Regions from separate parts of the uncultured Rummeliibacillus sp. genome, predicted to be linked through region 3. Evidence: riboswitches for the same ligand, from Rfam matches in the RefSeq annotation. Region 3 holds a riboswitch; each other region holds the start of a gene.
What was found. Region 3 has a riboswitch for thiamine pyrophosphate ahead of Q0977_RS07455 (ABC transporter ATP-binding protein). Riboswitches for the same ligand answer to the same signal wherever they lie in the genome.
Positions count from the first base shown of each region.

Region 1: it holds a riboswitch for thiamine pyrophosphate, as region 3 does, so the genes downstream of both, tenA (thiaminase II) here and Q0977_RS07455 (ABC transporter ATP-binding protein) in region 3, are expected to answer to the same signal.
Region 2: it holds a riboswitch for thiamine pyrophosphate, as region 3 does, so the genes downstream of both, thiT (energy-coupled thiamine transporter ThiT) here and Q0977_RS07455 (ABC transporter ATP-binding protein) in region 3, are expected to answer to the same signal.

Region 1 covers NZ_CAKQBI010000005.1:126,658-129,941, reverse strand. The annotation lists gene Q0977_RS05215 (LysR family transcriptional regulator) at 1-783, shown strand, start outside; gene Q0977_RS05210 (trans-aconitate 2-methyltransferase) at 833-1,585, opposite strand; TPP riboswitch at 1,735-1,832, shown strand; TPP riboswitch at 1,890-1,987, shown strand; gene tenA (thiaminase II) at 2,051-2,734, shown strand; gene thiM (hydroxyethylthiazole kinase) at 2,721-3,284, shown strand, end outside.
Region 2 covers NZ_CAKQBI010000009.1:35,639-38,922, reverse strand. The annotation lists gene Q0977_RS07955 (aminopeptidase) at 1-780, shown strand, start outside; gene Q0977_RS07950 (DUF4870 domain-containing protein) at 1,063-1,449, opposite strand; TPP riboswitch at 1,596-1,701, shown strand; gene thiT (energy-coupled thiamine transporter ThiT) at 1,821-2,381, shown strand; gene map (type I methionyl aminopeptidase) at 2,626-3,284, shown strand, end outside.
Region 3 covers NZ_CAKQBI010000008.1:93,427-96,710, reverse strand. The annotation lists gene Q0977_RS07465 (ABC transporter substrate-binding protein) at 1-545, opposite strand, end outside; gene Q0977_RS07460 (ABC transporter permease) at 566-1,336, opposite strand; gene Q0977_RS07455 (ABC transporter ATP-binding protein) at 1,302-2,069, opposite strand; TPP riboswitch at 2,143-2,232, opposite strand; TPP riboswitch at 2,307-2,415, opposite strand; gene Q0977_RS07450 (metalloregulator ArsR/SmtB family transcription factor) at 2,573-2,947, shown strand; gene Q0977_RS07445 (heavy metal translocating P-type ATPase) at 2,964-3,284, shown strand, end outside.

The DNA.
Region 1 (3,284 bases), on a different contig from region 3:
AAACACATTCATCATTTGGAGAAAGAACTAAATACACCGTTATTTGAACGAAAAGGTAAAATAGTACGTTTAAATATGGCTGGTGCCCATTTCTACGTCAAAGCACAAAAATTAGTTGACATGCTTGATGAAACGCTAAGGAGTACACAAGCTTTTTTAGATGGTTATACGTCTCATCTAACAGTTGGTGCAGCCCCGCAGATTGCTAACTCAACATTACCAAAGATTATCGAGCATTTTAATGCCAATAAACCACATATTCAGATTTCGCTTGAACTATTAAATTCCAATCAGATAGGAGAAGCTGTTTACCGTGGTGTAGTAGATGTCGGTCTATCTAAAATAATACCTATACGAGAATTGCAGATTGAAATGATTGCAGATGAAGCTATTCAATTAGTGAGTTCACCCTCTAAAAGTGAAGTAGAGGCAACTGAATTATTGAAAAATGAGACCATTTTAACCCATGAATATGCACCATACTGGGAAGACATTCAGCATGTGCTTACAGGTAAATTTCCTTCACATAAAAGTATGCAAGTTAATCAAACTGAAGTTATAAAAAATTTTGTTAAGCAGGGACTGGGAATTGCATTTTTACCACAAAGTGTTGTGCAAAAAGAAGGAGAAGAAGGCATACTAAGGATTCAATCCTTAAACTTATTTCAGCAGATTACTTCGCAAACTTATTTTATTTCTAAATACATATCTAGTGATATTCAAGCTTTTTTAGAAAGTAGCAAAGCTATTTATAGTGCATTAACAGATTCTATAAACTGTTGAAGTTCAATATAAAAGGCATTCCACATTAATTGAAATGCCTTTCCTTTGTCTATTTAACTGCAACAAACCGGAGCCTCCAATAATCAGCAATCCAAGTATGTTCTTTATATAACTGAGGCTTTAAAATTTCTTCGCATAATTGAATAACATTCTGTTTTTGAGTATTAGATAAATGTTGAAAAATATTATTACTAAACATTTGCAACCAATTTCTGATCCCTTCATCTCCAATAAGCTGGGTTGGGCGTTCGTATAATGTCATCATCTTCACTTGGAAGCCTGCCCGTTCTAATAATTTACTATATTCCTCAGCTGTAGGAAAGTACCAAGGAAAGTAATCTTCAATATACGCATAACCCAATTCAGTCATACTTTGTTTAATCGCATTTACAATTGAAGAGATATTTCCTTTCCCACCCATTTCAGCAACAAAACGGCCATTTGACTTTAAAGCATCATAAACATTTTGTACAACGATTTCAGGTTGTTTGATCCAATGTAATACGGCATTAGAGAATACCGCATCAAATTGATGATGTACGTTAATTTGCGTAGCATCATTTACAGAAAATTGTAATTGTGGATATTTTGTTTGTGCTTGATGAATCATTGTTTCTGATGCATCGATGCCATGTACTAAGGCTCCTTGATTTGCAATTTTGTTAGCTAAATCTCCTGTACCACAGCCTAAATCTAAGATATTTTCACCTCTCTGTGGTGCTAGCAATTCGACTAAACCTCCGCCAAATTTTGAAATAAAATTGTGCTTTTGATCATATAAAACTGCATTCCATTCACTCATTTGACCATCTCCTTTTAATGAGCTTAACAGAGAATTTGAAAGTAGAGATATGATTGATAAAGGAAGTATTGATTCCAAAATGGAATAGTAAGAGTAGGTAAATTTATCCTTGAGTAGCTAATTCATAAATGCTACGATAAAAGTAACTTAAATATTTGCAGGGGGACACTTTTGTGTTGAGAAGGTAAAACCTGACCCTTGGAACCTGGCAGTTAACACTGACGTAGGGAGCAAAGTACATTCAAAGAAATTTTGTACAGTAGCTCTCCATAATTTGGAGAGTTTTTTTGTACCCAAAACAAATATTTATGTGCGGGGGGACACTTTTGTGTTGAGAAGGTAAAACCTGACCCTTGGAACCTGACAGTTAATACTGACGTAGGGAGCAACGTAACACTTTAAGTCTCTATGTCCATTCATGGAGACTTTTTTGCGTCTACGTCCAACTACTAAGGAGGACTTAGAATGACATTTTGTGAAGAAGTGAGAAAAGAAACAAATTTGTATTGGGAAGGAAGTTTTGAGCATCCGTTTGTAAAAGGATTGGTTAATGGGACGCTGCCAATTGGAAAATTCAAATTTTATATGATGCAGGATGCTTATTATTTAAAAAATTACACAAAAGTACTGGCTATTGCCGCATCAAAAGCAACGGCGAATGAAGATATTAACTATTTCCTAGAAACAGCCAGTTTTATCAATGCAGCTGAGCTTGAATTACATCGAACAGTTTTTCAAGAGCTCGGGTGTACAGAAAAAGAATTAGAAGAATTTGAACCTGCTCCAGCTGCATATAATTATGTAAGTCATATGTATAATGCAGCCCATAATGGTGATGTTGCAGAAGCATTCGCAGCAATGTTGCCGTGTCCTTGGCTGTATCAAGAAATCGGAGAAAAGTATAAAAATGCGAAACCCGGTGTCAAATTGTATGAAGAATGGATTGCTATGTACAGTTCCCCAGATTATAAAGAAAAAATTGAATTGCAAAAGTCGATGATGAATCGCTTTGCAGAAGAGCAACCTGAAAAAGTAGCACGATTAAAATCGCATTTTAAAAAAAGCTGTTATTATGAATGGAAGTTCTGGGAGATGCCTTGGACATTTGAAGATTGGAAAGGTGAAGTGACTAGCTATGAGTTTATCTAAAATTCGAATGACTAATCCTCTTATTCACTGCATGACGAATTATGTAGTAGCAAATTTTACTGCTAATGGGTTGCTAGCAATTGGTGCTTCACCGGTTATGGCAGATGAATCGTCAGAGGTAGAAGAAATGGTATCCAATGCATCTGCGTTATTGCTTAATATTGGAACGATTAACAATCGTACTAGGAAAGCAATGATACTTGCAGGGCGTAAGGCAAATAGTAGACAGATACCTGTTGTACTTGATCCTGTTGGTGTTGGTGCCACGGCATATCGAAAACAAACCGTTCAAGATTTATTGGTAGCAGTGCAAGTCGATTTAATCCGCTGTAATGCTGGGGAATTAGCAACAATTGCAGGTGTAGAGTGGCATGCGAAAGGTGTAGACAGTGGTGAAGGGGAAATTGATATTGAACAAGTGGCAAAACAAGTAGCGAGTCGATATCACTGTTTAGTTATTATAACAGGACCTTCAGATATATTAACAGATGGTGAAGAAGTGAGAAGTGTTACAGGTGGTCATCTATTGATGACACAAGTGACAGGAACA
Region 2 (3,284 bases), on a different contig from region 3:
TGGGCTGCAAAGGTATTCCCAAATTTAAAAGAAGAAGAACAAGTACCAGCACTATGGGAAGCTATTTTTAAAACAGTACATATCGGTAAAGGAAATGTAATCGATAATTGGGAACAACATTTGAAAAACTTAGATCAACGAGCAGCTATTTTAAATAAAAAACGATATGCAAAATTACATTACACTGCACCAGGAACAGATTTAACAATCGAATTACCTGATAAGCATATTTGGTGCACAGGAGCAAGTTACACACCAGAAGGTACATCATTTGTCGCTAATATGCCAACTGAAGAAGTATATACAATGCCATCGAAATACGGCGTCAATGGCTATGTGTCAAATACAAAACCACTTGCATTCCAAGGGAATATTATCGATCAGTTTAAAATTACCTTTGAAAACGGCAAGATTGTAAAAACTGAAGCAAAAGTTGGTGCTGAACTTCTTCAAGAACTAACAAAAGCTGATGAAGGATCACAATATCTTGGTGAAGTAGCACTTGTACCACATGAATCACCAATTTCAGCATCGAACATTCTATATTACAATACATTATTTGATGAAAACGCATCAAACCACTTAGCGATAGGTGAAGCTTATCCAACATGTTATGAGGGTGGAAGTGCACTTTCAAAAGAACAACTTGAAGAAAAAGGTATCAATACTTCTATTACGCATGAGGACTTCATGGTAGGTAGTGGAGAGATGGATATTGATGGTGTTCTACCTGATGGAACTGTAGAGCCTATCTTTAGAAAAGGAAGTTGGGCATTCTAAACTGCATTGCTGAACAAGATAAAAACCCTTCAACGAAAGCCTATAAGTACGTATGGCTTATTTATTGAAGGGTTTTTTATCTCTAGTAATACATTGTGGAATGATCATTATTTTTTAAAAGGGTTTTTCTTCTTTCTAGCGTCAATGGCTTTTATGATGATTGGATAAACGATTGGTGCGATTTTTATAGCAGCTTTTACAACTTTTCTTACTTGCATAATAAGCACTCCATTCTTTGGATCTTCTGTATTTCGACATGATAAATCCTCATATAGATAATATCTAAGCTTTAAGAACTTTTATACCTTGAACAATATTCCATATAAACACTGCAAGGGATAAAATGACTTCAAAGACAATAAATATTAGCCATGCAATCATGATAAATGTATCACCACTTGATGAGTATGACAAACCATTTGAATTTAAACCAATTGACTCATAACTAGTCGATTCAAAACCAAAGTTTATGATAACAGCTATGAAGATAATAACGCCGATAATAGTAGGTATGATTAACAATAGGTGAGAGAAGAAAGCACGTTTTGCATGTCTTTTAACTTCAGGTTCAGTTGCTACAAAGAACACGATTAATGGTAAAATAAATCCTGCAAAAAAGACACTAAAATAACAAAGCGATGATAATACACGATTATTATTCACATTCATCACCTCCATTCAAACATTCATATATATCCTACGTATAAAAGCGGATAAAAGATTCATATGTTTTACAATAGACAAAGAATTATTCTCTATTGAATTTCCAACTTAAGTTAAGTACAATAAATATGTTCAAAAAAATTTAATGATGTATCGACCACAAGGGGAGCCGTAAAGGACGGCTGAGAGTGAACCCGAAGTTCTAACCCTTTGAACCTGTAAGTTAATGCTTGCGTAGGAATGTGGATAGAAAACCGACTTATTCGATGTCAGGACTATCCTGACGTCGTTTTTTTTATGGTGAATATCTAATTCTGGCAATACCAGAATAAGCTTTAGACTTATGTGATCTGCATCTGAACTAAGGAGGATGAAAATTGAACAATAAGAAATTATTAATGATGATTGAAATTGCGATTTTTGCAGCAATTGGTTTAGTTTTAGATCAGCTTTCATTTAGATTGTGGGCTCAGGGAGGCTCTATTAGTCTTGTGATGGTACCAATTGTGTTGATGGCTTTTCGTTGGGGAACAGTACCAGGGCTTGTAACGGGTTTCCTAATAGGAACATTACAAGTAATAATGGGAGGTTATATTTTAACCCCATTACAAGGCTTTATCGATTATTTCTTTGCGTTTACAGTTGTAGGTTTAGCCGGAATCGTCCGACGTCAATTACTTAAGGCTAGTAAGGAAGGAAAGAAAAAGCAAGTGGTGGCGTATATTACACTTGGCACTTTTATAGGTGGGTTATTACGCTATATTGCACACACGGTGGCAGGAATTGTATTCTTTGCTGAATATGCAGGAAAACAAAACGTGTATTTATACTCAATTATTTATAATGGGTCGTATATGATACCTGCCATTATATTAACAATCATTGTAGCATCTCTTCTCTTTACTACAGCACCAAAATTATTAGAGCATAAGAGATAAAAAGAATAGACGCTTAATAAAAAGCAATTGGCCTAGTTTTCTATATTAATAGGAACTAGGTTATTTTATTTGATAAATTTTTTTCATTTTTATGATGTTAAGGAGATTTGTATGTATAAGTAAACTTTTACTGTATCTATAATATGATAGCTATAAGTTTAGAACGTCAGGGTGTTTTCTAAAACCGCATTTCTTAAATTGTGGTATAGTTAAATGTAGATAAAATGAGAAGGGATCGTTACAAATGATTGCAAAAACGAAAGAAGAAATAGATGCTTTGATGAAAGCAGGCCGTGCGATGGCTGAAATTCGTGAAGCGATGAAAGCTGCAACAAAACCAGGTGTTACAACAAAAGAATTAGACGATTTAGCTGGTAAATTATTCGAAGAAAAAGGTGCTGTTTCAGGACCAAAAGCAGAATATGATTTCCCAGGTTACACTTGTATTAGTGTTAACGAACAAGTAGCACATGGTATTCCAAACCATCATAAACTTAAAGCCGGTGACTTGATTAATATTGATGTGTCAGGCCATGTTAACGGTTATTATGCAGATACAGGTATTTCATTTATCGTTGGAGATGTTGAAAAACCAGAAGTTCAAAAAATTTGTGATGTAGCACAAAGTGCATTTGATCGTGCTATGAAAAAGGTTAAAGCTGGTTCTCGTTTAAGCCAAATTGGTAAAGCAGTAGAACGAGAAGCTCATGATAATGGGTTATCAGTTATTATGAATTTAACTGGACATGGTGTTGGACACTCTCTACATGAAGAACCACAATATGTGTTAAATTACTTTGATGCTTGGGATCGTACAATTCTTAAAGAAGGAATGGTATTAGCAGTAGAACCATTTATCTCACAAAAAGCTGAGCATATTGTAGAAGCTGGTGATGGCTGGAC
Region 3 (3,284 bases):
GTTGCAACAGAAGAGATTAAATCCCAACCTACATCTGTCATTTTCACTTTACTAAAATCGCCTCCATCTGCTTCGACCATAGACTTAAGTGTCGCTTCGCTTAATTCACTAGAAGAATAGCCTACATTTTTCCCCTCTAAATCTTTAGGTGAATCAATACCAGAAGATTTTTTCATCATTAAACGGTCGAGTGGATGTCTAACGAGTGATGCAATAGAGACAATCGGGATTCCTTCAGATTTTGATAAAATTGCTTGATTTTGATAGCTGATTGCCAAATCTACTTTTCCCGTAGCTGCAAGTTTCAGAGGATCATTTGTATCTGCAGGCATTTCAATTTTTACATTTAAACCTTCATCTTTGAAATAACCTTTCTCTTTTGCTACATAAATGGCAGAATGGACTGCATTTGGATACCAATCTAGCATGATACTAATATTATCTAGTTTTTTGCCATTTTCTGTGGAAGCTTGATTATTTCCATTACAACCTGTTAAAAATACGATTAAGAAAAGTACAATTGCAATATTCATCCACTTCTTCATGTTTAACATCTCCTATTAATTTAGTTGGCTTTGCTCCATTTATTTGTAACTCTTTTTTCTATCCATGACGCTAATGCAAATAATAGAATACCTACAATGGTTAATACTGTGATAGCTGCAAAGACGCCTTCGGCATTTAAGTTTCCTGACATTCTTCTGCTATAATAGCCTAACCCTTCACTTGCACCGAGCCATTCTCCAATAGTGGCTCCAACAAGGGCAAAAACAATGGCCATTTTAAAGCCTGAGAAAAAGGAAGGCAGTGCCATTGGGATTTGTAACTTTTGAAAAATTTGAAATCGGTTTGCGCCCATCGAACGTAGCATTTCGATATATTCTTTATCACAGGACTTCAAACCGTCATAAGTTCCCACAACAATAGGGAAGAAACAGATTAAGAAAGTGACAGCCACCTTGCTCCAGATGGTATATCCAAACCACAGTACAAAGATTGGGGAAAGTGCAATAATAGGTATCATTTGTGAGATCACCACTGCTGGATAGACAATCTTTTCAATAGTTTTTGAGAAAAACATGATAACTGCAATAAGTATGCCCCCAATGACAGCGATAGAAAATCCAATAAAAAATTCTAACATTGTGGCACTTAAATGCTCGATTAAAAGTGGTTGCCAATTCGCAAAAATCATTGATACAACCCCAGTTGGTGCTGGTATGATAAAACTTGGAACAATTTTAGACCGTACAAGCCATTCAACAATAGCAAGTACAATGATTGAAAATCCGATAAATAAACTATAGGTTTGTAGAAAATTTTTGAGTGCTTTCATTTGCAATTTTCTTCTCCAATTCTTGACGTAGTGTTACGATTTCTTCAGAAAAAAGCATTTCCGATTTTCGTGGACGTGGCAAGGGTATTAAAATTTCTTCTATCCGTTGATCTGGATGTAATAACAAAATCCGATCACTAACAAAAATGGCTTCTTCTAAATCATGTGTGATAAAAACAATCGTTTTGTTTAAATCTTGCCAAATGGATAATAACCAAGATTGCATTTCCTTTTTTGTCAATGCATCAAGGGCTCCAAAGGGTTCGTCGAGTAAAAGCACATCTTTTCCTGTTAATAGGGCACGTAAAAAAGCTACACGTTGTCGCATACCTCCAGAAAGTTGTTTTGGTAGTGCGTGCTCGTATTCACTAAGGCCTACTCTTTGTAACCAAACCCTCGCTTCATCCTTCGATATATGTAAATCCTTTTGAATTTCAGACGCAATTAAAATATTATCGAGAATCGTACGCCAAGGAAGTAGTAAATCCTTTTGTGGCATATAGCCAACATCACCTAAAGAAATCTCTAGATCATCAATGCGGATTTCACCTTCGTCGGGTTGAAGAAGACCCGTCATTAATCTTAAAATGGTACTTTTCCCAGTCCCGCTTCTACCTACAATAGAGATGAATTCTCCCTTTTTTATCTCCATATTCAGTTTTGAAATTACTTGATTTTTTTGTTTGTCCTTGTTGCTATAGCTATAAGAAATATTTTTTAACTTAAGTGTCATTTTTTCTCCCTCCTAAAACAAAATAAAAACTGCTTCCTATAAAGAAAGCAGTTTCGGTAAAACATTAAATAACATGTCTCATAAACTACTTTCCTCCGCTAGTGCAAACTAGATCAGGTTCAAAGGGTACAATCTCAGCCAATTGGCGCCCCTAGTAGAATCAATAATATTTAATTGTTGTTTCGTACAAATAAAAAAACCACTCAATAGGAGAGTGGGTTAAATAACAAGAATCATTACTTATATAACTCACTTCCCTCCGCTAGCGTAAACTAGATCAGGTTCAAAGGGTTTAGAACACCGGTGTTCAGTCTCAGTCCGTCCTCGGACACCCCTAGTGCTATTCAGTTTCCTTATATAGCTTATCACGTACAAAAATTTATGCAAGACTTTTCATTATTAAGATAATCTGGATAAAAAATATAATTTGAGGACATTTTTGACAATTGTAAAGTTTGAAGCATATACTATATTCAAACGGATGTTTGACTGAGGTGGATGATTTGAGTAAAGATGCTCAGAAAACGAATTCAGATAGTTGTGAAGTATTTTGTTACAACGAAGAAAAAGTAACGAAGATAAAACAGCAAATAGAAGAAGTGAATGGTGTTGAATTGCTATTTAAGGCATTAGCCGATTCAACAAGGTTAAAAATTGCATATGCTTTAACTTTAGAAAAGGAATTATGTGTATGCGATGTAGCAAATATCATTGGTTCTTCAACTGCAACTGCTTCGCACCATTTACGATTATTAAGAAATATGGGATTAGCGAAATTTCGAAAACAAGGAAAGCTCGCCTTTTATTCATTAGCAGATGAACACGTACACCAACTAGTATCAATTGCAATGATTCATACAAATGAAGGAAAAGAATAAAGAGGGTGAATAACAAATGGACGAAGGAAAGGCAAAAGTAAAACGTGAACTCATATTAGAAGGATTAGATTGTGCCAACTGTGCTCAAAAAATTGAGAATGGTGTTAAAACAATAGATGGGATTTCAAATTGCTCAGTGAACTTTGTAACAAAGTCACTTTTAATGGAAACAGATGAAAAACAAGTAGAAGATGTTGTAGCTGAAGCAAAGAAGAAAGTCAAAACTCTAGAACCTGATATTACAATACTAGAAAAAAATAATCCGAGTATTATGAGAACTTTATATTTGAATGGATTGGATTGTGCCAATTGTGCAGCGAAGATTGAGACTGAAGTA